Rhizobium sp. SSA_523: one gene and its partners. The protein of the gene in region 1 interacts with the protein of each later gene in a pairwise test. Links are inferred from orthologs where the notes say so. Each region holds a gene or a part of one and is shown in the gene's direction. Other genes may lie near its edges.

What was found.
Region 2: the proteins of rho (region 1) and hfq interact in binary tests that used the Escherichia coli proteins (3 or more experiments, as listed by UniProt). The link is inferred for Rhizobium sp. SSA_523 from one-to-one orthologs.
Region 3: the proteins of rho (region 1) and nusG interact in binary tests that used the Escherichia coli proteins (3 or more experiments, as listed by UniProt). The link is inferred for Rhizobium sp. SSA_523 from one-to-one orthologs.

The regions. Positions count from the first base shown.
Region 1 is NZ_CP129382.1:2,822,941-2,830,355, reverse strand. Bases 1,592-4,533 are described here. They hold rho (transcription termination factor Rho), read left to right. Parts: upstream 1,592-2,400; coding sequence 2,401-3,666; downstream 3,667-4,533. Other genes in these bases: mnmE (tRNA uridine-5-carboxymethylaminomethyl(34) synthesis GTPase MnmE), read left to right, coding at 3,713-4,533; hemJ (protoporphyrinogen oxidase HemJ), read left to right, coding at 1,697-2,233; hemE (uroporphyrinogen decarboxylase), read left to right, coding at 1,592-1,694. Also shown: QTJ18_RS21710 (pyruvate, water dikinase regulatory protein), read right to left, coding at 1-265; more of hemE, read left to right, coding at 693-1,591; more of mnmE, read left to right, coding at 4,534-5,026; tRNA uridine-5-carboxymethylaminomethyl(34) synthesis enzyme MnmG, read left to right, coding at 5,063-6,934; 16S rRNA (guanine(527)-N(7))-methyltransferase RsmG, read left to right, coding at 6,934-7,415. UniProt on the Escherichia coli protein: Facilitates transcription termination by a mechanism that involves Rho binding to the nascent RNA, activation of Rho's RNA-dependent ATPase activity, and release of the mRNA from the DNA template.
Region 2 is NZ_CP129382.1:871,430-878,593, forward strand. The notes cover bases 2,186-4,876. They hold hfq (RNA chaperone Hfq), read left to right. Parts: upstream 2,186-3,255; coding sequence 3,256-3,498; downstream 3,499-4,876. Other genes in these bases: trkA (Trk system potassium transporter TrkA), read left to right, coding at 2,186-3,090; hflX (GTPase HflX), read left to right, coding at 3,860-4,876. In the rest of the region: QTJ18_RS12580 (sensor histidine kinase NtrY-like), read left to right, coding at 1-307; nitrogen assimilation response regulator NtrX, read left to right, coding at 297-1,661; more of trkA, read left to right, coding at 1,714-2,185; more of hflX, read left to right, coding at 4,877-5,200; QTJ18_RS12605 (hypothetical protein), read right to left, coding at 5,241-6,023; mazG (nucleoside triphosphate pyrophosphohydrolase), read right to left, coding at 6,020-6,916; QTJ18_RS12615 (deaminase), read right to left, coding at 6,939-7,164. UniProt on the Escherichia coli protein: RNA chaperone that binds small regulatory RNA (sRNAs) and mRNAs to facilitate mRNA translational regulation in response to envelope stress, environmental stress and changes in metabolite concentrations.
Region 3 is NZ_CP129382.1:592,070-599,271, forward strand. Bases 3,509-6,237 are described here. They hold nusG (transcription termination/antitermination protein NusG), read left to right. Parts: upstream 3,509-4,472; coding sequence 4,473-5,003; downstream 5,004-6,237. Other genes in these bases: QTJ18_RS11120 (hypothetical protein), read left to right, coding at 3,510-3,866; secE (preprotein translocase subunit SecE), read left to right, coding at 4,255-4,455; rplK (50S ribosomal protein L11), read left to right, coding at 5,141-5,572; rplA (50S ribosomal protein L1), read left to right, coding at 5,575-6,237. Also shown: QTJ18_RS11090 (HD-GYP domain-containing protein), read left to right, coding at 1-115; QTJ18_RS11095 (response regulator), read left to right, coding at 168-563; 23S rRNA (guanosine(2251)-2'-O)-methyltransferase RlmB, read right to left, coding at 667-1,557; tuf (elongation factor Tu), read left to right, coding at 2,133-3,308; more of rplA, read left to right, coding at 6,238-6,270; rplJ (50S ribosomal protein L10), read left to right, coding at 6,624-7,142. UniProt on the Escherichia coli protein: Part of the processive rRNA transcription and antitermination complex (rrnTAC). The complex forms an RNA-chaperone ring around the RNA exit tunnel of RNA polymerase (RNAP).

The DNA.
Region 1 (7,415 bases):
TCGGCACGCCGATCAGCCGGCAGCTCTCATCCACGTGCCGCGCCAGGTCTTCATCGACAATGGTATAGAGGACGATGCCCGGCTTGTCGTCGATCGCCTCCAGCACGGGCGTGAGCTGACGACGGTTCCGGATCAAGGGATAGACATGTTCGATGGGAAGGGCCGAGCGGAACTGTGCCGAGGCCGCACGTCCGGCGGAGATGAGAGTCTCTCCCGTGGAGTCAGATATCAGGTGCAGATGAAAGAAGCTTTTGCGGTTCTCCACGATAATCTTCTCCCTCTGTTCATAACCTGGGACAAAGACCCGGCCCCGGCGAGATGGGAGCGAGGTGCCGGGATAAGTCGCAGTTTATCCACATTCGGCGCTGCCGGGGCAAACTCAAAGCCGCGATTGTGGGTAACTCGGATAAACCTCGGCTGCCGTCAATCTATCCACAGTTGCTCCACAGCACAATCACGGCCTCGACTTTCGCTAAGCCATTGATACTGAGACGCGATTTGGCTTGTCCCAATTCACCCATCACACAGGCTCACGATTATCCCCATGTGGGCCTGTTGTCGCAGCCGGACGGGCTGGGCTGTGCAAGATTGATGATCCTTGCTACTCACCGACTCTAAGAATCATCAAAAGAAAAGATTCTATCTTTCTTTGTTTTGGAGGAAGCCTCTTGGCAGCAGTGCGCCGCACGGTGATGGAGGTCCTGAACGGATCGACTGTCACACCGCCCCCTATCTGGCTGATGAGGCAGGCAGGCCGCTATCTGCCGGAATATCGAAAGACCCGTGCGGAAGCAGGCAGTTTCCTCGATCTCTGTTACACGCCCGATCTGGCAACGGAGGTGACGCTTCAGCCGATCCGCCGCTACGCCTTCGATGCGGCCATTCTGTTTTCGGACATCCTCGTCATTCCGGATGGGCTGAAACGCAACGTGCATTTCGTTGAAGGATCGGGACCGAAAATGGATCCGATCGATGAGGCAGGGATTGCTGCTCTCGAACCTTCAGGCGTTCTGCATCACCTCAACCCGGTCATCGAGGCGGTGGCGAAGATCAGGAGCCGCCTGCCGGAGGAGACAACGCTGCTCGGCTTTTGCGGGGCGCCCTGGACCGTCGCGACCTATATGATCGCCGGGCATGGAACCACCGATCAGGCGCCCGCCCGGCTCTTTGGCTATCGCCATCGCCAGGCCTTTGAGCAGCTTCTCGCTGTGCTCGCCGAGCTTTCTGCCGATTATCTCGTCGCGCAGATCGATGCCGGTGCCGATGCGGTACAGATCTTCGACAGCTGGGCCGGGGTACTCGGTGAAGACGAATTCGAGGCCTATGCCGTGCAACCGATGGCGCGCATCATCCGCTCCGTCAAATCGAGGCGGCCGCAGGCCAAGATCATTGCCTTTGCCAAGGGTGCGGGTCTCAATCTGCGGCACTATCGCCAAAAGACCGGCGCCGACATGATCGGGCTCGACTGGTCCGTTCCCTTGAGCTTTGCGGCCGATCTGCAGAAAGACGGACCCGTGCAGGGAAATCTCGATCCGATGCGCGTGGTCGCAGGTGGCAAGGCTCTGGATGAGGGTATCGACCGCATCCTGTCGGTCCTCGGCCATGGACCGCTGGTCTTCAATCTCGGCCATGGGATTACGCCGGATGCCAATCCCGATCACGTCACGCAATTGGTGAAGCGGATCAGAGGCTGATCATGGAGCGGCAGACGGATGCATCGGCGGGACGAAAGGCGGCCTTGCGCGCCGTCGTGGCGCTTGCGGTCTTTCTCGGCGTCCTCGCCGCCGTCTTCGTCAGCCGGCCGGACGATCTCTATCTCTGGATCAAGGCCTTCCACGTCATCGCGGTGATTGCCTGGATGGCGGGCCTTTTCTATCTGCCGCGTCTGTTCATCTACCACAGCGACGCGCCGTCCGGCTCGCAGCAGGCGGAGACCTTCAAGCTCATGGAGCAGCGCCTGCTGCGCGTCATCATGAACCCCGCCATGATGATCAGCTGGACGCTCGGCCTCTACCTCGCCTGGGACGCATTTCGCTTTTCCGGCGGCTGGCTGCATGCCAAGATCGCGCTTGTTCTGCTTCTGACGGCGGCGCACATGCATCAGAGCCGTGAGGTCCGTCGGCTGGCGGCGGACGGGGCGCCAAAGCCGGCCCGCTATTGGCGGATGATGAACGAAATCCCGACGGTGCTGATGATGCTGATCGTCATTCTCGTCATCGTAAAGCCGTTCTGAGCCTTTTAGTTTTAAGGAACCCCCTTGCGATACGCAAAACGAACGGCTATTTTCCTCGCACTTCTCTCTCGTAGTTTGTGTGTATTCGTAGACATCCGCGACTGATCGCGGAAGCCCATCCCGCAAACACGTCATTTCCCTCAAAAGTCCAAAGCGGTCCTAACTTCATGGCTGAAATGAAGCTTCAAGAACTCAAGAGCAAGTCGCCCACCGACCTGCTGACCTTCGCTGAATCCCTGGAGGTCGAAAACGCGAGCACAATGCGCAAGCAGGAACTGATGTTCGCGATCCTGAAGGTTCTCGCCAGCCAGGATGTCGAAATCATTGGTGAAGGCGTCGTGGAAGTGCTGCAGGATGGCTTCGGCTTCCTGCGTTCGGCCAATGCCAATTACCTGCCCGGCCCGGACGATATCTACATTTCGCCCTCGCAGATCCGTCGGTTTTCGCTGAAGACCGGCGATACGGTGGAGGGGCCGATCCGTGGTCCGAAAGAAGGTGAGCGCTATTTCGCTCTCTTGAAGGTCAACACGATCAATTTCGACGATCCGGAAAAGATCCGCCACAAGGTTCACTTCGACAATCTGACGCCGCTCTATCCCAATGAGCGCTTCAAGATGGAACTGGATGTTCCGACATCCAAGGACCTCTCCGCCCGGGTCATCGACCTGGTGGCGCCGCTTGGAAAGGGACAGCGCGGCCTGATCGTCGCGCCACCGCGCACTGGTAAGACGGTCCTATTGCAGAACATCGCCCACTCGATCACTGCCAACCATCCTGAATGCTACCTGATCGTTCTTCTGATCGACGAGCGTCCGGAAGAAGTCACCGATATGCAGCGCTCCGTACGGGGTGAAGTCGTCTCCTCGACCTTCGACGAACCGGCTGTCCGTCACGTTCAGGTGGCGGAAATGGTCATCGAAAAAGCCAAGCGCCTGGTCGAACATGGGCGGGATGTGGTGATCCTGCTGGACTCGATCACCCGTCTTGGCCGCGCCTATAACACCGTCGTGCCTTCATCCGGCAAGGTCCTGACCGGTGGTGTCGATGCCAATGCCCTGCAGCGTCCGAAGCGCTTCTTTGGTGCGGCTCGTAACATCGAAGAAGGCGGCTCTCTGACAATCATTGCCACAGCTCTGATCGATACCGGCAGCCGCATGGATGAAGTCATCTTCGAAGAGTTTAAGGGCACCGGCAACTCGGAAATCGTGCTGGATCGCAAGGTCGCCGACAAGCGCATCTTCCCGGCCATGGATATCCTCAAATCCGGTACCCGCAAGGAAGACCTTCTTGTTCCGCGGCAGGATCTGCAGAAGATTTTCGTCCTGCGCCGCATTCTTGCCCCGATGGGAACCACCGATGCGATAGAGTTCCTGATCGACAAGTTGAAGCAGACGAAGAACAATGGCGACTTCTTCGACTCGATGAACACGTAATCCTTAGCCGGATTCCATCGACGGGATCGTATGCCAGCGGGGCTGCATGACGACGGCTTCTGATACAATCTTCGCTCTGTCGAGCGGGTCGGTTCCTTCCGGCGTGGCCGTCATTCGCTTGAGCGGTCCGCGCGCCTTTGATGCCGCCAATGCCCTTGTGGCGGGACTGCCACGGCGCCGCGATATGGTTCTTCGGTCGATTCGGAGCCGTAACGGCTCTCTCATCGATCGCGGGCTGGTTCTCACCTTTCCGTCTCCTGCCTCCTTCACCGGAGAGGACTGCATTGAGTTCCAGGTGCATGGCGGACGCGCGGTTGTTCAGGCCATTGCTGACGCCTTGAAAGGCGAGGGGCTACGACCCGCAGAGGCGGGCGAATTTACGCAGCGCGCTTTCGACAACGGCAAACTGGATCTCGTCGAGGTTGAAGGCTTGGGAGATCTGATCTCCGCCGACACGGAGATGCAGCGCCGGCTTGCCATAGAGCAAAGCGCCGGAGGCCTTTCGCGCCGGTATGCAGACTGGGCAGAGCGCCTTACCCGTTGCCGGGCTTTGATTGAAGCCGAACTTGATTTTGCCGATGAGGATGATGTTCCGGGCTCTGTTTCCGATCAAGTCTGGTCTGTTGTGGACCAGGTTCGCAGGGAGATCGACAGCCAGAGCGACGCCACCCTCCGCGCTTCCGCATTCCGCGACGCGTTCAAAGTCGTCATCCTCGGCGCTCCCAATGCCGGAAAATCAAGCCTCCTGAACGCGTTTGCCAGACGCGACGTCGCCATAGTCACCGAGATTGCCGGCACCACGCGCGATGTCCTTGAAGTAGACCTGGATTGGGATGGCTTCCTGGTGCGCCTCTCCGATACTGCAGGGCTTCGCGAGAGCCAGGATCAGGTGGAACAGGAGGGTATCAGGCGCGCTAAACGCGCCGCCGCTGAGGCCGATCTTGTTCTTCTTCTGCGATCCGTCGATTCGGTTCCGGAACAACCCGCCTTCGGCTCTGATGCCCCTCCGATCCTCCGGATCTGGAGCAAGGCCGATCTGGACGTTCCGCCCCAGGAAGAGATGGACGCGGTAATCTCCGTCGAAAGCGGACAGGGCCTCGACGATCTGCGGCAGCTGATCCTGGAACATGTCAAACGAGAATGGACCGCCATTTCAGCTCTTGGCGCCGGACGAATGCGCCACCAAGGCCATCTGCAAAACGCTTCCCTTTATTTGCAGGACGCGTTAAAGGAGGACCAAGTCGATCTGCGCGCGGAAAGCCTGCGCCTGGCCGCCGACTGCTTCGGCAGGATCACAGGCCGCGTCGATGTGGAAGATCTGCTGGATGTGATCTTCTCAGAGTTCTGCATTGGGAAATGACTCACGTGAAACACTGCGTCAGCAGTCGGTAGGATCATGAACAAGTTTGATGTCATCGTTATTGGCGGCGGGCACGCAGGTTGCGAAGCTGCTTCAGCATCGGCACGGCTTGGCGCCAAAACGGCACTCATTACGCATCGCCGGGATACGATCGGTGTCATGTCGTGCAATCCTGCAATTGGCGGCCTTGGAAAAGGCCATCTCGTGCGGGAGGTCGATGCGCTTGATGGATTGATGGGACGGGTTGCCGACCAGGCCGGCATCCAGTTCCGCCTCCTGAATCGCAAGAAAGGCCCTGCAGTCCGCGGGCCGCGCACGCAGGCCGACCGCAAGCTTTACCGCAAGGCGATGCAAAACGAGATCGCATCGCAGGAGAATCTCATCGTCATCGAGGGGGATGCCTTCGATCTGGAACACGCGGATGGAGAAATCTGCGCCGTCATCCTGGCTGATGGGCAGCGTCTGTCGACCAAATCCGTCGTCTTGACAACGGGTACCTTTCTGAGAGGTGTCATCCATATCGGCACAAGCACCACGCCGGCCGGCCGCGTAGGCGAAGCACCCTCTACGGGGTTGTCGCACACGCTTCTGTCCCTCGGTCTGGCCCTGGGCCGGCTGAAGACCGGGACGCCGGCGCGCCTCGATGGCCGTACCATAAATTGGGATCAAGTTGGCCGCCAGGAAGCGGACGAGGATCCCGTACCCTTCTCCTTCATGACCGACAGCATCACGACGCCGCAGATCGCCTGCGGCGTCACCCGAACCACCGAGGCGACGCATCGGATCATATCCGATAATATTGGCAAGTCGGCCATGTATTCCGGGCAGATCAGCGGGGTCGGGCCACGCTACTGCCCGTCTATCGAGGACAAGATCACCCGGTTCGGAGAGCGCGACGGCCATCAGATCTTTCTGGAGCCAGAGGGTCTCGATGATTCCACCGTCTATCCGAATGGCATATCGACCTCCCTCCCCGCTGATGTGCAAGAGGCATTCATTCGGACCATTCCAGGACTGGAAAGTGTTGACATTATTCAGCCCGGCTATGCGATCGAATATGATCATGTTGATCCGAGAGAGCTCACGCAAGATCTCCAGCTTCGCAAGATGCCTGGCCTCTTTCTCGCGGGCCAGATCAACGGAACGACAGGATACGAGGAAGCGGCAGCGCAGGGTCTTGTTGCAGGCCTCAATGCCGCCCGGCGTGCGCAGGATCTGCCGAGCCACAGCTTCAGCCGCACAGATTCCTACATCGGGGTGATGATCGACGATCTAACTTCGCGCGGCGTCAGCGAGCCATACCGGATGTTCACGTCACGGGCCGAATATCGTCTGTCTCTGCGCGCCGACAATGCGGATAGCCGGCTCACTCCCATCGGTATCCAGCTCGGCCTTGTCGGCTCCTCCCGCGCCGATCGGTTCCGCGCTTATGATGAGGCGATGCAGCGGGGCCGCAAGACACTTCATGAGGTCAACCTGACGCCGCAGCAGGGCCGAACCCATGCGCTCCACTTGAATGCCGATGGGCAGCGTCGCTCGGGCTATGAGCTCTTGGCACACACCGACATCACCATCGCAAGACTGGCCGAAATCTGGCCGGAGCTTTCCGCTCTCCCGCCAAAGGTATCTGAGGCGCTGGAAATCGAAGCGGGCTACGCCGTCTATCTTGAGCGGCAGCAGACTGATCTTCAGGCCGTTCGCAGGGATGAAGAGCGGCAGATCCCAACTGACTTCGATTTTTCAAGGATATCCGGCCTATCGAATGAGTTGAAAATGAAGCTGGACCGGGTGCGGCCGAAAAATATTGCTCAGGCTGCCAAAGTCGATGGCATGACGCCAGCGGCCCTCGCTTTGCTCTTGTCTCTGGTCAAGAAGCACCCCATCATGCCTGCATCCCGAGTCTCTTGATGAAATTGAACGGAATAAGTGTTTCACGTGAAACGGAGCAGAGGCTGACGGCGTTCGAAGCCCTGTTCCGGCGCTGGGCGAAAGCCATCAACCTTGTCGCTCCATCCACCAAGGGTGATCTGTGGCAGCGCCATATCGCCGATAGTGCTCAGATCTTCCAGCTCTCACCGAGGCCTCAGACCTGGATCGATCTCGGCTCCGGGGGCGGCTTTCCGGGCATCATCACAGCCATCTTGCTCACGGAGTTGAATGATGGCTGGGTTCATCTGGTGGAGAGCAATCAGAAAAAGGCCTCTTTTCTGAGGACCGCCCTGCTGGAGACCGGCGCCCGCGGCACGGTCCATGCCGTCAGGATAGAAGAAGCCTCTGCGCAAATTACCCACTGCGATTGCATTTCCGCTCGGGCACTTGCGGATCTTTCGTCGCTGCTGAACTATTGCGCCCCTTGGATGACAGATCATCCAGAGGTGCGGGCCTATTT
Region 2 (7,164 bases), 2.0 Mb from region 1 along the record:
GCGGTCCGCCTTCGACGCGGCGCGCGAGCAGTTCTGCGTCGATGTGATTGACAACGGCAACGGGCTTCCGGTGGAAAACCGTCACCGCATATTGGAACCATATATGACGATGCGGGAGAAGGGCACCGGCCTCGGACTCGCGATCGTGAAGAAGATTATTGAGGAACATGGCGGCCAGCTTGAGCTGCATGATGCGCCCGTGGATTTCGATCATGGCAAGGGCGCCATGATCCGGGTCATCCTGCCGCACTCCCACACGGCCCGGGTCGCCGAAACAGACAATAAGGAAGTTGCATATGGCGTCTGACATTCTCGTCGTCGACGATGAAGCCGATATCCGCGACATCGTTTCAGGCATACTCTCCGATGAAGGCCACGAAACCCGGGTCGCGCATGATAGCGACAGCGCCCTTGCGGCAATCTCGGATCGCGTGCCGCGCTTGGTCTTTCTCGACATCTGGATGCAGGGCAGCAAGCTGGACGGCCTGGCGCTGCTCGATGAAATCCGCAACCGTCATCCGGAACTGCCGGTGGTGATGATCTCCGGTCACGGCAACATCGAAACGGCCGTCTCGGCGATCAAGCGCGGCGCCTTCGATTTCATCGAAAAGCCGTTCAAGGCGGATCGCCTGATCCTGATTGCCGAGCGCGCGCTGGAAAATTCCAAGCTGAAGCGCGAGGTCTTCGAGCTGAAGAAACGGACCGGCGATGCCGCCGAACTGATCGGCACGTCGGTGGCGATCTCGCAGCTGCGCCAGACGATCGAGAAGGTCTCGCCGACCAATAGCCGCATCATGATCCTCGGCCCATCCGGCTCCGGCAAGGAGCTCGTGGCACGCATGATCCACAAGAAGTCGGCGCGCGCCGCCGGACCCTTCGTGGCGCTGAATGCCGCGACCATCACGCCGGACCGCATGGAGATCGCCCTTTTCGGCACCGAGGGCGGCCCGGGCCAGCCGCGCAAGATCGGCGCGCTGGAAGAGGCCCATCGCGGCATTCTCTATCTCGACGAAGTGGGCGAAATGCCCCGCGAAACGCAGAACAAGATCCTGCGCGTTCTCGTCGACCAGCAGTTCGAGCGCGTCGGCGGCAGCAAGCGCGTGAAGGTCGATGTCCGGATCATCTCCTCCACCGCCTACAATCTGGAAAACCTGATCTCCGAAGGCATTTTCCGCGAAGACCTCTATCACCGGCTGGCGGTCGTTCCGGTCAAGGTGCCGGCGCTGGCCGAGCGGCGCGAGGACGTGCCCTTCCTGGTGGACATGTTCATGCGGCAGATCTCCGAACAGGCCGGCATTCGGCCGCGCAAGATCGGTGAGGATGCCATGGCCGTGCTGCAGGCGCATGATTGGCCCGGCAATATCCGGCAATTGCGCAACAATATCGAGCGGCTGATGATCCTCGCGCGCACCGACGGGCCGGATACGCCGATCTCGGCGGATATGCTGCCGCAGGATCTGGGGGATATGCTGCCGAAGGTCTCGACAAAGGGTGATCATCATATCATGACACTCCCGCTGCGCGAGGCCCGCGAAATGTTCGAGCGTGACTATCTGGTGGCGCAGATCAATCGCTTCGGCGGCAATATCTCCCGCACGGCGGAATTTGTCGGGATGGAGCGTTCGGCCCTGCATCGCAAGTTGAAGTCGCTCGGCGTTTGAGCCATCTTCGCCGACGAGCGGGCGCGCATCCTCCTGCACAGGAAGGCAGAGCATGAAAGTCATCATTTGCGGCGCCGGGCAAGTTGGCTACGGCATTGCCGAGCGTTTGTCCCAGGAGGACAATGATGTATCGGTGATCGATACCTCGGCGGCGCTCATCAATGTCATCACCGATACGCTGGATGTGCGCGGCTATGTCGGGCACGGTGCGCATCCGGATATCCTGTCGAAGGCCGGCGCCGAGCAGGCCGACATGATCATCGCCGTGACACTCTACGACGAGGTGAACATCGTCGCCTGCGAAGTGGCGCATGCGCTGTTCAATGTCCCGACCAAGGTCGCCCGTATCCGGGCGCAAAGCTATCTTCTGCCGGAATATGCGGATCTCTTCAGCAGCAAGAACATGTCGATCGACGTGACGATCTCGCCGGAGATCGAGGTCGGCAAGATGGTGCTGCGGCGCATCTCCTTTCCCGGCGCGACCGATGTCGTGCGGTTTGCCGACGACCATGTGGCCATGGTCGCCATCGAATGCATGGAGGACTGCCCGGTCATCAACACCCCGCTGGAGCAGCTGAGCAAGCTGTTTCCCGATCTGATTGCGACCGTCGTCGGCATTTTCCGCCAGGGCCGGCTGACGGTGCCCCGCTCTTCCGACCAGCTGCAGGCCGGCGATCTGGCCTATGTCATCTGCCAGCGCGACCATACGCGGCGCACTCTGGGCCTGTTCGGGCATGAGGAGCAGGAGGCGGCGCGGATCGTCATCGCCGGTGCCGGCAATATCGGCCAATATGTCGCGCGGCGGATCGAGGAAATGCAGCCGAAGACGCGCGTAAAGATCATCGAGCATGAACGCGATCGCGCTGCCGCAGTGTCGGAAAAGCTGCGCCATACGGTGGTGCTGCATGGCTCGGCCCTGGATCAGAATATCCTCCAGCAGGCCGATATCCAGGATGCCGACCTGATGGTGACGCTCACCAATAGCGATCAGGTGAACGTCTTGAGCGCCGTGATGGCCAAGGCGCTGGGCTGCAAGTCCAACCTCGTCCTCGTCAACTCGTCTTCGCTGGGCGAAGTGTCGAATTCGCTGAATATCGATTCGCTGATCAATCCGCGCGCAGTCACCATTTCGCGGGTTCTCCAGCATGTCCGCAAAGGCCGGATACGTTCGGTCTATGCGGTGCAGAACGGCGTGGCCGAGGTCATCGAGGCCGAGGCACTGGAAACCTCGCCGCTGGTCGGTCGGCCATTCCGGGAGCTCGAACTGCCGGCCGGCATCCGCATCGGTGCCATTTTCCGCAACAACACCGTCATCCGGCCGGATGGCGATACCAAGATCAAGGCGCGTGACCGGGTGGTGCTGTTTGCCACTTCCAAATCGGTCAAGGATGTCGAGCAGCTGTTTCGAGTCTCGATCCAATATTTCTGATCCCGGTGCATGGTCAACCGCGCGCCGTTATTCGACGTTGCGGAAAATGGATCGATTTGCTAACCAGATTTCGGGCGACGAGGGCAGGAGAGGGTTTCGCGTTGTCCTTCCGAGCGTGATCAATATCCCGGCCCAATGGCCGGCAACAAAGAAGAAAGCGGCGCTATGGCGGAACGTTCTCAAAATCTTCAGGATCTGTTTCTCAACACGGTCAGGAAGCAGAAGATTTCTCTCACCATCTTTCTGATCAACGGCGTCAAGCTGACGGGAGTGGTGACCTCGTTTGACAATTTCTGCGTCCTGCTGCGTCGGGACGGGCATTCGCAGCTCGTCTACAAGCATGCAATCTCCACCATCATGCCGGGCCAGCCCCTGCAGATGTTCGAGACCGAGGAAAATGCAGCCTGATCGAATGATCCTTCCCGGTTGATTCGACGGCCCACAATCTCCATCTAGTCAGTGCGGGCGTCGATTGCAGACGGCCCGCCGCAGAGGAACACCGCCGACAGTGTCGGCGGTTCTGGCGTTTGGATCGTGGTGTCGTCTGGTCGGGTCGATCAAGAGCCATCGCTGCGATCAACGATAGGAGCGGGCAGGCGAGCGGCCAGAGCACGGTTTGCGGCGAACGCCGCTTCCATCCTTCGCCATTCCGCCCGCAGGTCAGAGATCCGGCTGAGCCGGACGTTTTTACGGGACGACGGTCATAACCACCACACGCGATACGACACAAGACTTTCTGGTACCCGAGATGGAGCGCCGCCGCGACGATATGCGCGCGCTCGTCCTGGTGCCGGTCCTCAAACAGCCCAGAGCGTCAGCCTCTGCATCCGGTGAAGCTCTCACGCCGGCGCCGCGGCGGTCGGATGAGAGCCGGCTGGAAGAGGCGACCGGCCTTGCACGCGCCATCGACCTGACCATCGTCCGGGGCATTATCGTGCAGGTCAGCCAGCCACGGCCGGCCACGCTGATCGGCACGGGCAAGATCGAGGAGATCAAGGCCCTGCTGGATGAGCATGATGCCGGCCTCGTCATCGTCGATCATCCACTGACGCCCGTGCAGCAGCGCAATCTGGAAAAGGAATGGCAGGCCAAGGTCATCGACCGCACCGGGCTGATCCTGGAAATCTTCGGCCGGCGCGCCTCCACCAAGGAAGGCACGCTGCAGGTCGATCTCGCCCACCTGAACTACCAGAAGGGCCGTCTTGTCCGCAGCTGGACCCACTTGGAGCGCCAGCGCGGCGGCGCAGGCTTCATGGGCGGTCCGGGCGAAACCCAGATCGAGGCCGACCGACGGCTGCTGCAGGAGCGCATCCTGAAGCTCGAGCGCGAGCTGGAGCAAGTGGTGCGGACGCGCCAGCTGCACCGCGCCAAGCGGCGCAAGGTGCCCCATCCGATCGTCGCGCTGGTGGGCTATACCAATGCCGGCAAATCCACGCTGTTCAACCGGATCACCGGCGCCGGCGTGCTGGCCGAGGACATGCTGTTTGCGACGCTCGACCCGACGCTGCGCCGCATGAAGCTGCCGCATGGCCGCACCGTGATCCTGTCCGATACGGTCGGCTTCATTTCCGATCTGCCGACGCATCTGGTGGCGGCCTTCCGCGCCACGCTGGAGGAAGTGCTCGAGGCCGACCTGGTGCTCCATGTGCGCGATATGTCCGATCCGGACAATGCGGCGCAATCGGGCGATGTCCTGCGCATTCTCGACGATCTCGGCATCGACGAGAAGGAACGCGAAGAGCGCATTCTCGAGGTCTGGAACAAGATCGACCGCCTGGAGCCGGAAGCGCATGACGCCATGGCGGAGAAGGCGGCAGGGCGCAGCAATGTCATGGCCGTTTCGGCGATCAACGGGGAAGGCATCGACGCCCTGATGGCGGAGATCTCACGCCGGCTGTCGGGCGTCCTGACCGAAGCGACGATCGTCCTGTCGCCGGATCAGCTGTCCCTGATGTCCTGGGTCTATGAAAATGCCATGGTTGAGGCGCGTGAGGATCGCGAGGACGGTTCGGTCGCCTTCGATCTTCGTCTGTCGGAAAGCCAGGCCAATGCGCTGGAGCGCAAGCTCGGCCTGTTCCCCGTGCCGGCAAAGGAAGACTGGGAGCGGTAAGGCCGCCACGGCCGTGCGATCCTGTCGTGACGAATTGCTGTCACGGCAGGTGGTGCTCGGCGCTCATCCGGTAGATGAAAAGCCGGGTGCCGCGCCGATCGGCGAGTTCCCAGACCTCGTCGGGATCAATGCCGTCAACGGCAAAGCTGTTGGAGACGAAGTGGCTTCCCGCCTTCATCTCGCGTTTCGCCTTCTCCCAGAGCTTCGGCATCGGTTCGGGCGATAGGAAGGCATAGACGATATCCTCCTGCGCAAGGTCGGTGCTCCAGAGGTCCTGCCGCAGGATCTCGCCGCGACCCTGCAGGCGCGACAGGCACCAGCCGATCAACCAGCTCATGGGAGCCGTCTCGACGCCCCGGGCGCATCGACCATCTCCATCGAGCGCGCGAACGACACCGCCAAGGCCGGAGCCGAGATCGATGAAACGCGTCGCCGCTTTCTCCGCCATCAGCGCTTTCAGGGCGTCGACCGTTTGCCGATTGCTCAAGTAGAGCGGCACGCGGCCGAGCGCGGTATTGGAGAAAAACAGGGCAAGCACGAGGAAAGCCAGGCCAAAGGGCCAGGCGGGACTGTTCTGGAAGGACAGAGCCAGTTGCACCAGCAGCGGAAACAGCACCGCAATCCAGAGCCACCAGCGCGGCAGGCCGAGCCGGTGCGTGGCGGCGAGTGCGACGGCGCAGTGCAGGGCAAGACCTGCAAGCCTTGCCGCCTGTGGCCCGAGAGTGGGTGTCACCAGCATGACGCCGGCGGCTCCCGCGGCAAGGCCGAGGAGTTGCGCAATGGCGGCGCCGAGAACCGGTATGCGGCGAAAGATCCCGGTCATTCTTTCTCGGCGCGCATCGGGCGGGAAGGCTCGGAGGCGCTCGCATCCTCCCTGGGTTCTGTGAGCTCCAGGCGCTCCAGACGTTTGGCATCGTCCCAAAGCGCGTCCATCCGCTCCAGGCCGGCCGCTTCAAGTGGAACTTCATCTTTCTCAAGACATGCTTCTATGTGGCTGAAACGACGACGGAATTTGGTATTGGTTCCCCGCAGTGCCTGTTCCGGATCCGCCTTAACATGCCGGCCGATATTGACCAGGGCAAAGATCAGATCCCCCAATTCGTCCGTCACCTTCTCCGGTCTGCCCGCCTTCAGCGCTTCGCGCAATTCGGCGATTTCCTCCTCGATCTTGTCGAGGATGGGTTCGGGCTCGGACCAGTCGAAGCCGACTTTCGCGGCACGCTCCTGCAGTTTCAGCGCCTCCGTCAGCGCCGGTTGACTGCGCGGCACGGAGCCCAGATGGCCGGCCTTGAAATCCTCGGTAATGCCGCGCCTTGCCCGGCGTGTCGCCCGCTCGCGCTTTTCCTCCGCCTTGATCGTCTCCCATTGCCGCTTGACCGCATCGGGCGAGCTTGCATCGGCGCGGGCAAAGACATGCGGATGGCGGCGGATCATCTTCGTCATCACCGCCTCGACCACATCGCCGAAGGAGAATTCCCCAATTTCCGATGCCATCTGCGCATGGAAGACCACCTGAAACAGCAGGTCGCCCAGCTCGTCCTTCAGGTCGTCCAGATCGCGGCGCTCGATCGCGTCTGCCACTTCATAGGCTTCTTCGATCGTGTAGGGCTTGATCGTTTCGAAGGTCTGTTCGACATCCCATGGGCAGCCGGATACTGGATCGCGCAGGGCCGCCATCAAATCGAGAAGGCGAGCGATCTCCTTGGAGGGTTCCATGGTCGGTCCTTTCGGGTTCAACTCAGTTCAGCGGAATGGAATTATCGGCCTTGCTGGCCTGATAGGTTGCGGAGAGGCTGTCATAGCGCTGGCGGATGGCGAGCATGCGGGCGCGCAGCGCCTCGCGCTCGGCCGGATCCTCGCTCTCCACAAGATCGGCAATCGAGAAGGCGGTGAAAAATGCATTCCGTCGGCGATAACCGCCGGGCTCCAGACCGAAGACCTCGTGGAGGATCTTCAGATCGTGC
Region 3 (7,202 bases), 2.2 Mb from region 1 along the record:
ATCCCAGTTCGATCCCAACTGCGTCAAGGCGTTCGAAAAGGCGCTGCCCGAGATCATCGCCATCATGACCAGTCAGGAGCCGCATAATATCTCGCTGGTTGCTGCCGCGGAATAGGAACCATTCCTTGATTGCCGCGTTGAGGCGGACTGGCGAAAATGAGGGGGCCATGGTGTGCAAGGTTCTGGTCGTTGAAGACCAGCTATTGATCGCGCTTCATATTGAGGAGGCGGTCTTGGCTCTCGGCCACGAGGTGGTCGGTATTGCGGCGAATCGGCGTGACGCATTGTCTCAATCGGATGATTGCGACGTGGCCTTTGTCGATGTTCAGTTGCAGGATGGGCCAACCGGTCCCGAGATCGGCCGCAGCCTGGCCGAAAAGGGCATAACCGTGGTGTTCATGACCGCCAATCCCGAAGCGCTTGCCGGCGGCGTCCCGGGAACGCTCGGTGTGATATCGAAGCCGCTCTTCGATCTGGAACTGATCGGCGCCGTGCAATATGCGGCCGAAATCTGCGCGGGGGGCGATCCCTTGCCGCCGGAACGTCTGCGCCGGTTCACCTGACGCACAGCGTCCAGCCGATCAACAGACCAATCTCCCTGACCCGCCCCCGGCTCGCCCCGTAGTTTCCAATCGAAGGTTTCCGCTATCGGCGAGGAGCGGGCGCTCAGCCCGCTCGCGTCAGATGCAGGCGGGTGGCGTAGAGCGCAATGGCGGCGGCATTGGAGACGTTGAGAGATTTGATCGCGCCCGGCATATCGAGCCGCGCCAGCGCCGTCACGGTATCGCGCGTCTTCTGGCGCAGGCCCTTGCCCTCCGAGCCCAGCACGAGCGCAATGCGCTCTCCCGCAAGGCTCGTTTCGAGCGGTGCCGGACCTTCCGAATCAAGACCAATCGTCGCGAAACCCAGTCGATGAAGCTCGCCCAGGGCATCGGACAGATTGGTCACCTGGATATAGGGAATCAATTCCAGTGCGCCGGAGGCCGATTTGGCCAGGACGCCGGATTCGGTCGGGCTGTGGCGCTGTGTGGTGATAACGGCGCCGGCCCCGAAGGCCACGGCCGATCGCATGATCGCGCCGACATTGTGCGGATCGGTGACCTGGTCGAGAACCAGCAACAGAGGGCTGTCCTTGAGGGCCTCCAGACGGCGCACGGGCAGCGGGCGGGTTTCCAGCATGACGCCCTGGTGGATTGCATCGGGGCCGAGCATCCTGTCGATGTCCTGGGGCGAAACAATATCCACAGGGCAGGCGGGCGGCTTTGCCGGATCGAGATCCAGGCGGGCCAGCGCATTTTGCGTGACCGACAGGCGGATGAGCTTTCGCTGCGGATTGTCGAGCGCCGCCCGCACCGTGTGAAGACCGTAGAGATAGACCTGTTCCGGCGCTAGCTGCGGTGGCGTCCAGGCGCCCTTTTCGCGTGCCTTGTCGCGGCGGTTCGAAGGCCCCGGCGTGGGGATTTCGCCGCGCTCGCGCTTGGCATCGCGAACCTGGCGGCGCAGGGTCGCATAGTGGCTGTCACGGGCGGATGGGTCTGTCGGCTCTTTCTTGCTCATGGGGTCTTATAGCCGCGCGTCGGGAGCGGGCATAGCCCCGGGCAGGGAGATGACAGGCGGATGACGCGAATTCTTTTTTCCATAAATTTTCGTCCGACCTCGTGTTGACAGCAGCGAAACTCGCAGTCATATACGCCGCCGTGACTGCAGCGGACGACGCGGGTCGCAAGCTTGGTCTTCGGTCCAGACAGAATACTGGAGGGATGCCCGAGTGGTTAAAGGGGACGGACTGTAAATCCGTTGGCTCAGCCTACGTTGGTTCAAATCCAACTCCCTCCACCATTCTGCTCTTCGACCGACAAGCCCCGCGGGTATAGCTCAATGGTAGAGCAGCAGCCTTCCAAGCTGAATACGCGGGTTCGATTCCCGCTACCCGCTCCACTCTCTCTAAGGCCGGTCTTTCTCAGCCTGGAAGGTCAGCAGGTTGACCTGACGTCCATCCCCTCTTCGAGGCGGTCGGCACCTCCTTGTCCCTGTCGCATTTATGTCTTGCGTATCGCACGCGAAAGCCTTAAACGGCGACACCAAATCCGCAGCCGCGGATCCACCATTCTTTAAGATCACAGGAAGCATCAATGGCAAAGAGCAAGTTTGAGCGTACCAAGCCGCATGTGAACATCGGCACGATCGGCCACGTTGACCATGGCAAGACGTCTCTGACGGCAGCGATCACCAAGTTCTTCGGTGAGTTCAAGGCGTATGACCAGATCGACGCTGCACCGGAAGAGAAGGCCCGCGGCATCACGATCTCGACGGCACACGTCGAATACGAGACGGCGAACCGCCACTACGCCCACGTTGACTGCCCCGGCCACGCCGACTACGTCAAGAACATGATCACCGGTGCAGCGCAGATGGACGGCGCGATCCTGGTATGCTCTGCCGCTGACGGCCCGATGCCGCAGACGCGCGAGCACATCCTGCTCGCCCGCCAGGTTGGCGTTCCGGCTCTGGTCGTGTTCCTGAACAAGGTCGACCAGGTTGACGACGCCGAGCTTCTCGAGCTCGTCGAGCTGGAAGTGCGCGAACTCCTGTCGTCCTACGATTTCCCGGGCGACGATGTTCCGGTTGTCAAGGGCTCGGCTCTCGCCGCTCTCGAAGACAGCAACAAGACCATCGGCGAAGACGCTGTTCGCGAACTGATGGCCCAGGTTGACGCCTACATCCCGACGCCTGAGCGTCCGATCGACCAGCCGTTCCTGATGCCGATCGAAGACGTGTTCTCGATCTCGGGTCGTGGTACGGTTGTGACGGGTCGCGTCGAGCGTGGTATCGTCAAGGTTGGCGAAGAAGTCGAGATCGTCGGCATCCGCGCCACCTCCAAGACGACGGTGACCGGCGTTGAAATGTTCCGCAAGCTGCTCGACCAGGGCCAGGCCGGCGACAACATCGGCGCGCTGATCCGCGGTGTGAACCGTGACGGCGTCGAGCGTGGCCAGATCCTGTGCAAGCCGGGCACTGTCAAGCCGCACAAGAAGTTCAAGGCCGAAGCCTACATCCTGACGAAGGAAGAAGGCGGCCGTCATACGCCGTTCTTCACGAACTACCGTCCGCAGTTCTACTTCCGCACGACGGACGTGACGGGCATCGTGACGCTTCCGGAAGGCACGGAAATGGTTATGCCTGGCGACAACGTGACCGTTGACGTCGAGCTGATCGTTCCGATCGCGATGGAAGAAAAGCTGCGCTTCGCTATCCGCGAAGGTGGCCGTACCGTCGGCGCCGGCATCGTCGCTTCGATCGTCGAGTAAGGCAATCTCGGCAGCTTTGGGCGACGAGCCGAAAGCTGCCGACGCTTGCTTCGATCATCGAATAATTGCCGGCTGGGCGAGGGGGTCTCCTCCTGCTCAACGTCTCAAGATAAAGGCCTCGCCGGATATGGCGGGGCCTTTTCGTTTTCAAAGAAATGCACGAAGGCTGCGCCCTGTCGATGAAGCCGTGAGCGAGGGGACATGTCTGGTTCCGACGGAAACATGAAGCGGATCGGAGCAGGGCGACCCATCGGCGCGAACATTGCCTGGGCGCGATTCGCCGCCGGGCCTCTGATCCTGCTCGCCTGCAGCCTGATGCCGATCGGCGATCCGGCGCCTGCCTTTGCGGCCTGTCCGGAGCGGCCGTCCTGTACCGGTTGCGGATGCAAGGGCGGGCCGGGCTATCGAGGGCCCGATGGCCGCTGTGTCGGTTTCAAGGCGCTGGACAGGATCTGCGGCCGGCCGCCGGAGACCCGCTGCACCTTCGAGAACGCGCCGGGCACGGGCGCCAACCGTGATTGCGCCCTGCAGCCCAGGGAAGCGAAGAAAGCGCGCTAACATCTTCCACAGGCTGACGGAAATTCGCGTCCGCCTGTCGAAATAGACTTGCCAAGCCCGCCAACCCATCTTAAAGGGAGCGCCATGCTTGGAACGCGGCAGACTGTTGTTCCAAGGATCTGAAGGGGTATAGCTCAGTTGGTAGAGCGGCGGTCTCCAAAACCGCAGGTCGGGGGTTCGAGCCCCTCTGCCCCTGCCATTACCATAGCGACGACATGTGATCTTCATGGAGACGTGATAGGGATGGACCGCCATTGGCGGCAAAAATCGCAGAATGCCGATTTTGCTCTTGTGAAAGGCAGTTCCGGCGTTTATGTAGGGTGAAACAGACACGCGGTGCGTGGGGCTGACCTTTTCAGCTTTACGTGCCGTAATCGCGTGGGCAGATATGGCATCCAAGACCAATCCATTTACGTTTCTGCAGCAGGTTCGCGCCGAGACGTCGAAAGTGACCTGGCCGTCGCGTCGTGAGACGATGATCTCCACGGCCATGGTTCTTGTGATGGTGATTTTCGCCGCTCTGTTTTTCTTCGCCGCGGACCAGCTGATCGGCTGGCTCATCGGCCTCGTGCTGAATTTCAGCATCTGACATCTGTGGAGATGAAAATGGCGGCACGTTGGTACATCGTCCACGCGTATTCGAATTTTGAAAAGAAGGTTGCCGAGGATATCGAGAACAAGGCTCGCCAGAAGGGCTTGGAGCATTTGTTCGAGAAGATCCTCGTTCCCACTGAAAAGGTGGTTGAGGTGCGTCGCGGACGCAAGGTGGACAGCGAGCGGAAGTTCTTCCCCGGCTATGTCCTTGTTCGCGCCAATCTGACCGACGAAGCCTATCACCTGATCAAGAACACGCCGAAGGTCACCGGGTTCCTCGGTTCGGACAGCAAGCCGGTACCGATCCCCGACTTCGAGGCCGACCGCATTCTCGGTCAGGTCCAGGAAGGTGTCGAGCGGCCGAAGTCCTCGATTTCCTATGAGATCGGCGAGCAGGTTCGGGTCTCCGACGGCCCCTTCGCATCCTTCAACGGCATCGTTCAGGATGTGGACGAGGAGCGTTCGCGCCTCAAGGTCGAAGTCTCCATTTTCGGCCGCGCAACGCCGGTCGAGCTGGAATACGCACAGGTCGAAAAGGTCTGAGCGCGGGGCTTGCCCCAATCCGCGTGGGAGGTCTGCCTGTAGCCGGGCGCTAGAGACCAGACCACGCAACCGCAGCCGCCGACCGTCACCGGTCGGCATTTCGACCGGGCAACCGGTCTGAACAGAAAGGCAGAGAAATGGCTAAGAAAGTCGCAGGCCAGCTCAAGCTGCAGGTCAAGGCAGGATCGGCAAACCCGTCCCCGCCGATCGGCCCCGCACTTGGTCAGCGTGGCATCAACATCATGGAATTCTGCAAGGCGTTCAATGCAGCCACGCAGGAAATGGAAAAGGGCATGCCGATCCCGGTCGTCATCACCTATTTCCAGGACAAGTCCTTCACCTTCGCCATGAAGCAGCCGCCGGTCACCTACTGGCTGAAGAAGGAAGCGAAGATCCAGTCCGGTTCCAAGACGCCTGGCAAGGGCGCCAAGGCCGGCACCATCACCAAGGCTCAGGTCCGTGCGATCGCCGAAGCCAAGATGAAGGATCTGAACGCGGCAGACGTCGAAGGCGCAATGCTGATGGTTGAGGGCTCTGCCCGCTCCATGGGCCTGGAAGTGGTGGCTTGATCATGGCAAAGCTTGCAAAGCGTATTCAGAAGAGCCGCGAAGGCATTGATCCGACAAAGCTCGTCGCCCTTACCGAAGCGATCTCGCTGGTCAAGGACCGCGCCACCGCGAAATTCGACGAGACCGTCGAAATCGCGATGAATCTCGGCGTCGACCCGCGCCACGCCGACCAGATGGTTCGCGGCGTCGTCAACCTGCCGAACGGCACGGGCCGCGACGTTCGCGTCGCCGTCTTCGCGCGTGGCGCCAAGGCCGATGAAGCCAAGGCAGCCGGTGCGGACATCGTCGGTGCGGAAGATCTCGTCGAGATCGTCCAGGGCGGCAAGATCGATTTCGATCGCTGCATCGCCACGCCGGACATGATGCCGCTGGTCGGCCGTCTCGGCAAGGTGCTCGGCCCGCGTGGCATGATGCCGAACCCGAAGGTCGGTACGGTCACCATGGACGTTGCCGGCGCCGTAAAGGCATCCAAGGGCGGCGCTGTCGAATTCCGCGTCGAAAAGGCTGGTATCATCCATGCCGGTATCGGCAAGGCTTCGTTCGACGCCAAGGCTCTGGAAGAAAACATCAAGGCATTTGCCGACGCCGTTTTGAAGGCGAAGCCGGCAGGCGCCAAGGGCAATTACCTCAAGCGCGTCGCGCTCTCCTCGACCATGGGTCCTGGCGTTCGCGTCGAGCCTTCGACGGTCGTCGCCTGATTGTATCGGAACGGGGCGCAAGCGCCTCGTCCGCAACTGAATTTCCGGGCCTTCGGGCCCGGGAAGTCCGGGGAAACCCGGATATTCCTGTCCGAGATTGTGGGTGGTTTCGACCTTAATCGTATGACCTGCATGAGACGGGTAAGACCTGGATTTTCAACAGGCGCGCGTGATGCGCCCCTGAGGGTTCCGGTTCGAACCTGATGTGCCTTGTGCCGCGAGCCTTCTGGCTCAAGTGCGGGGGGACAGGATCCTCGAGCGCCGCTCGGGATCTTGCTATTGAGATCCCTTGGGGCAAAGGCAACCCGGCAGGGTCCGATCCTTCGATCGGTCCTGTCAACTGGAGACAGACAGTGGAAAGAGCGGAAAAACGCGAATTCGTCACGGAGCTGAGCGAAGTCTTCAAGGCTTCTGGTTCAGTTGTCGTGGCCCACTATGCTGGTGTCACCGTTGCGCAGATGAACGACTTCCGTTCGAAAATGCGCGCGGCTGGCGGCACCGTCAAAGTCGCGAAGAACCGTCTGGCCAAGATCGCTCTTCAGGGCTCGGAGTCGGAAGGGATGACAGATCTCTTCAAGGGCCAGACGCTGATTGCATACAGCGAAGACCCTATCACGGCTCCCAAGGTCGTCATGGATTTCGCCAAGACCAACGACAAGCTCGTTGTTCTGGGTGGCGCCATGGGCTCGACCACGCTTAACGCGGAAGGCATCAAGTCGCTTGCGACCCTGCCTTCGCTGGACGAACTGCGCGCAAAGCTGCTGGGTATGATTCAAACCCCGGCAACCCGCATCGCAGGCGTCGTTCAGGCTCCGGCAGGCCAGCTTGCCCGTGTTTTCGCGGCCTACGCAAAGAAGGACGAAGCCGCTTGAGGCGGTTTTTCGCTGTAACAAATCAACCAGTTCGAACCGAACATACAAGGAACTACTAAA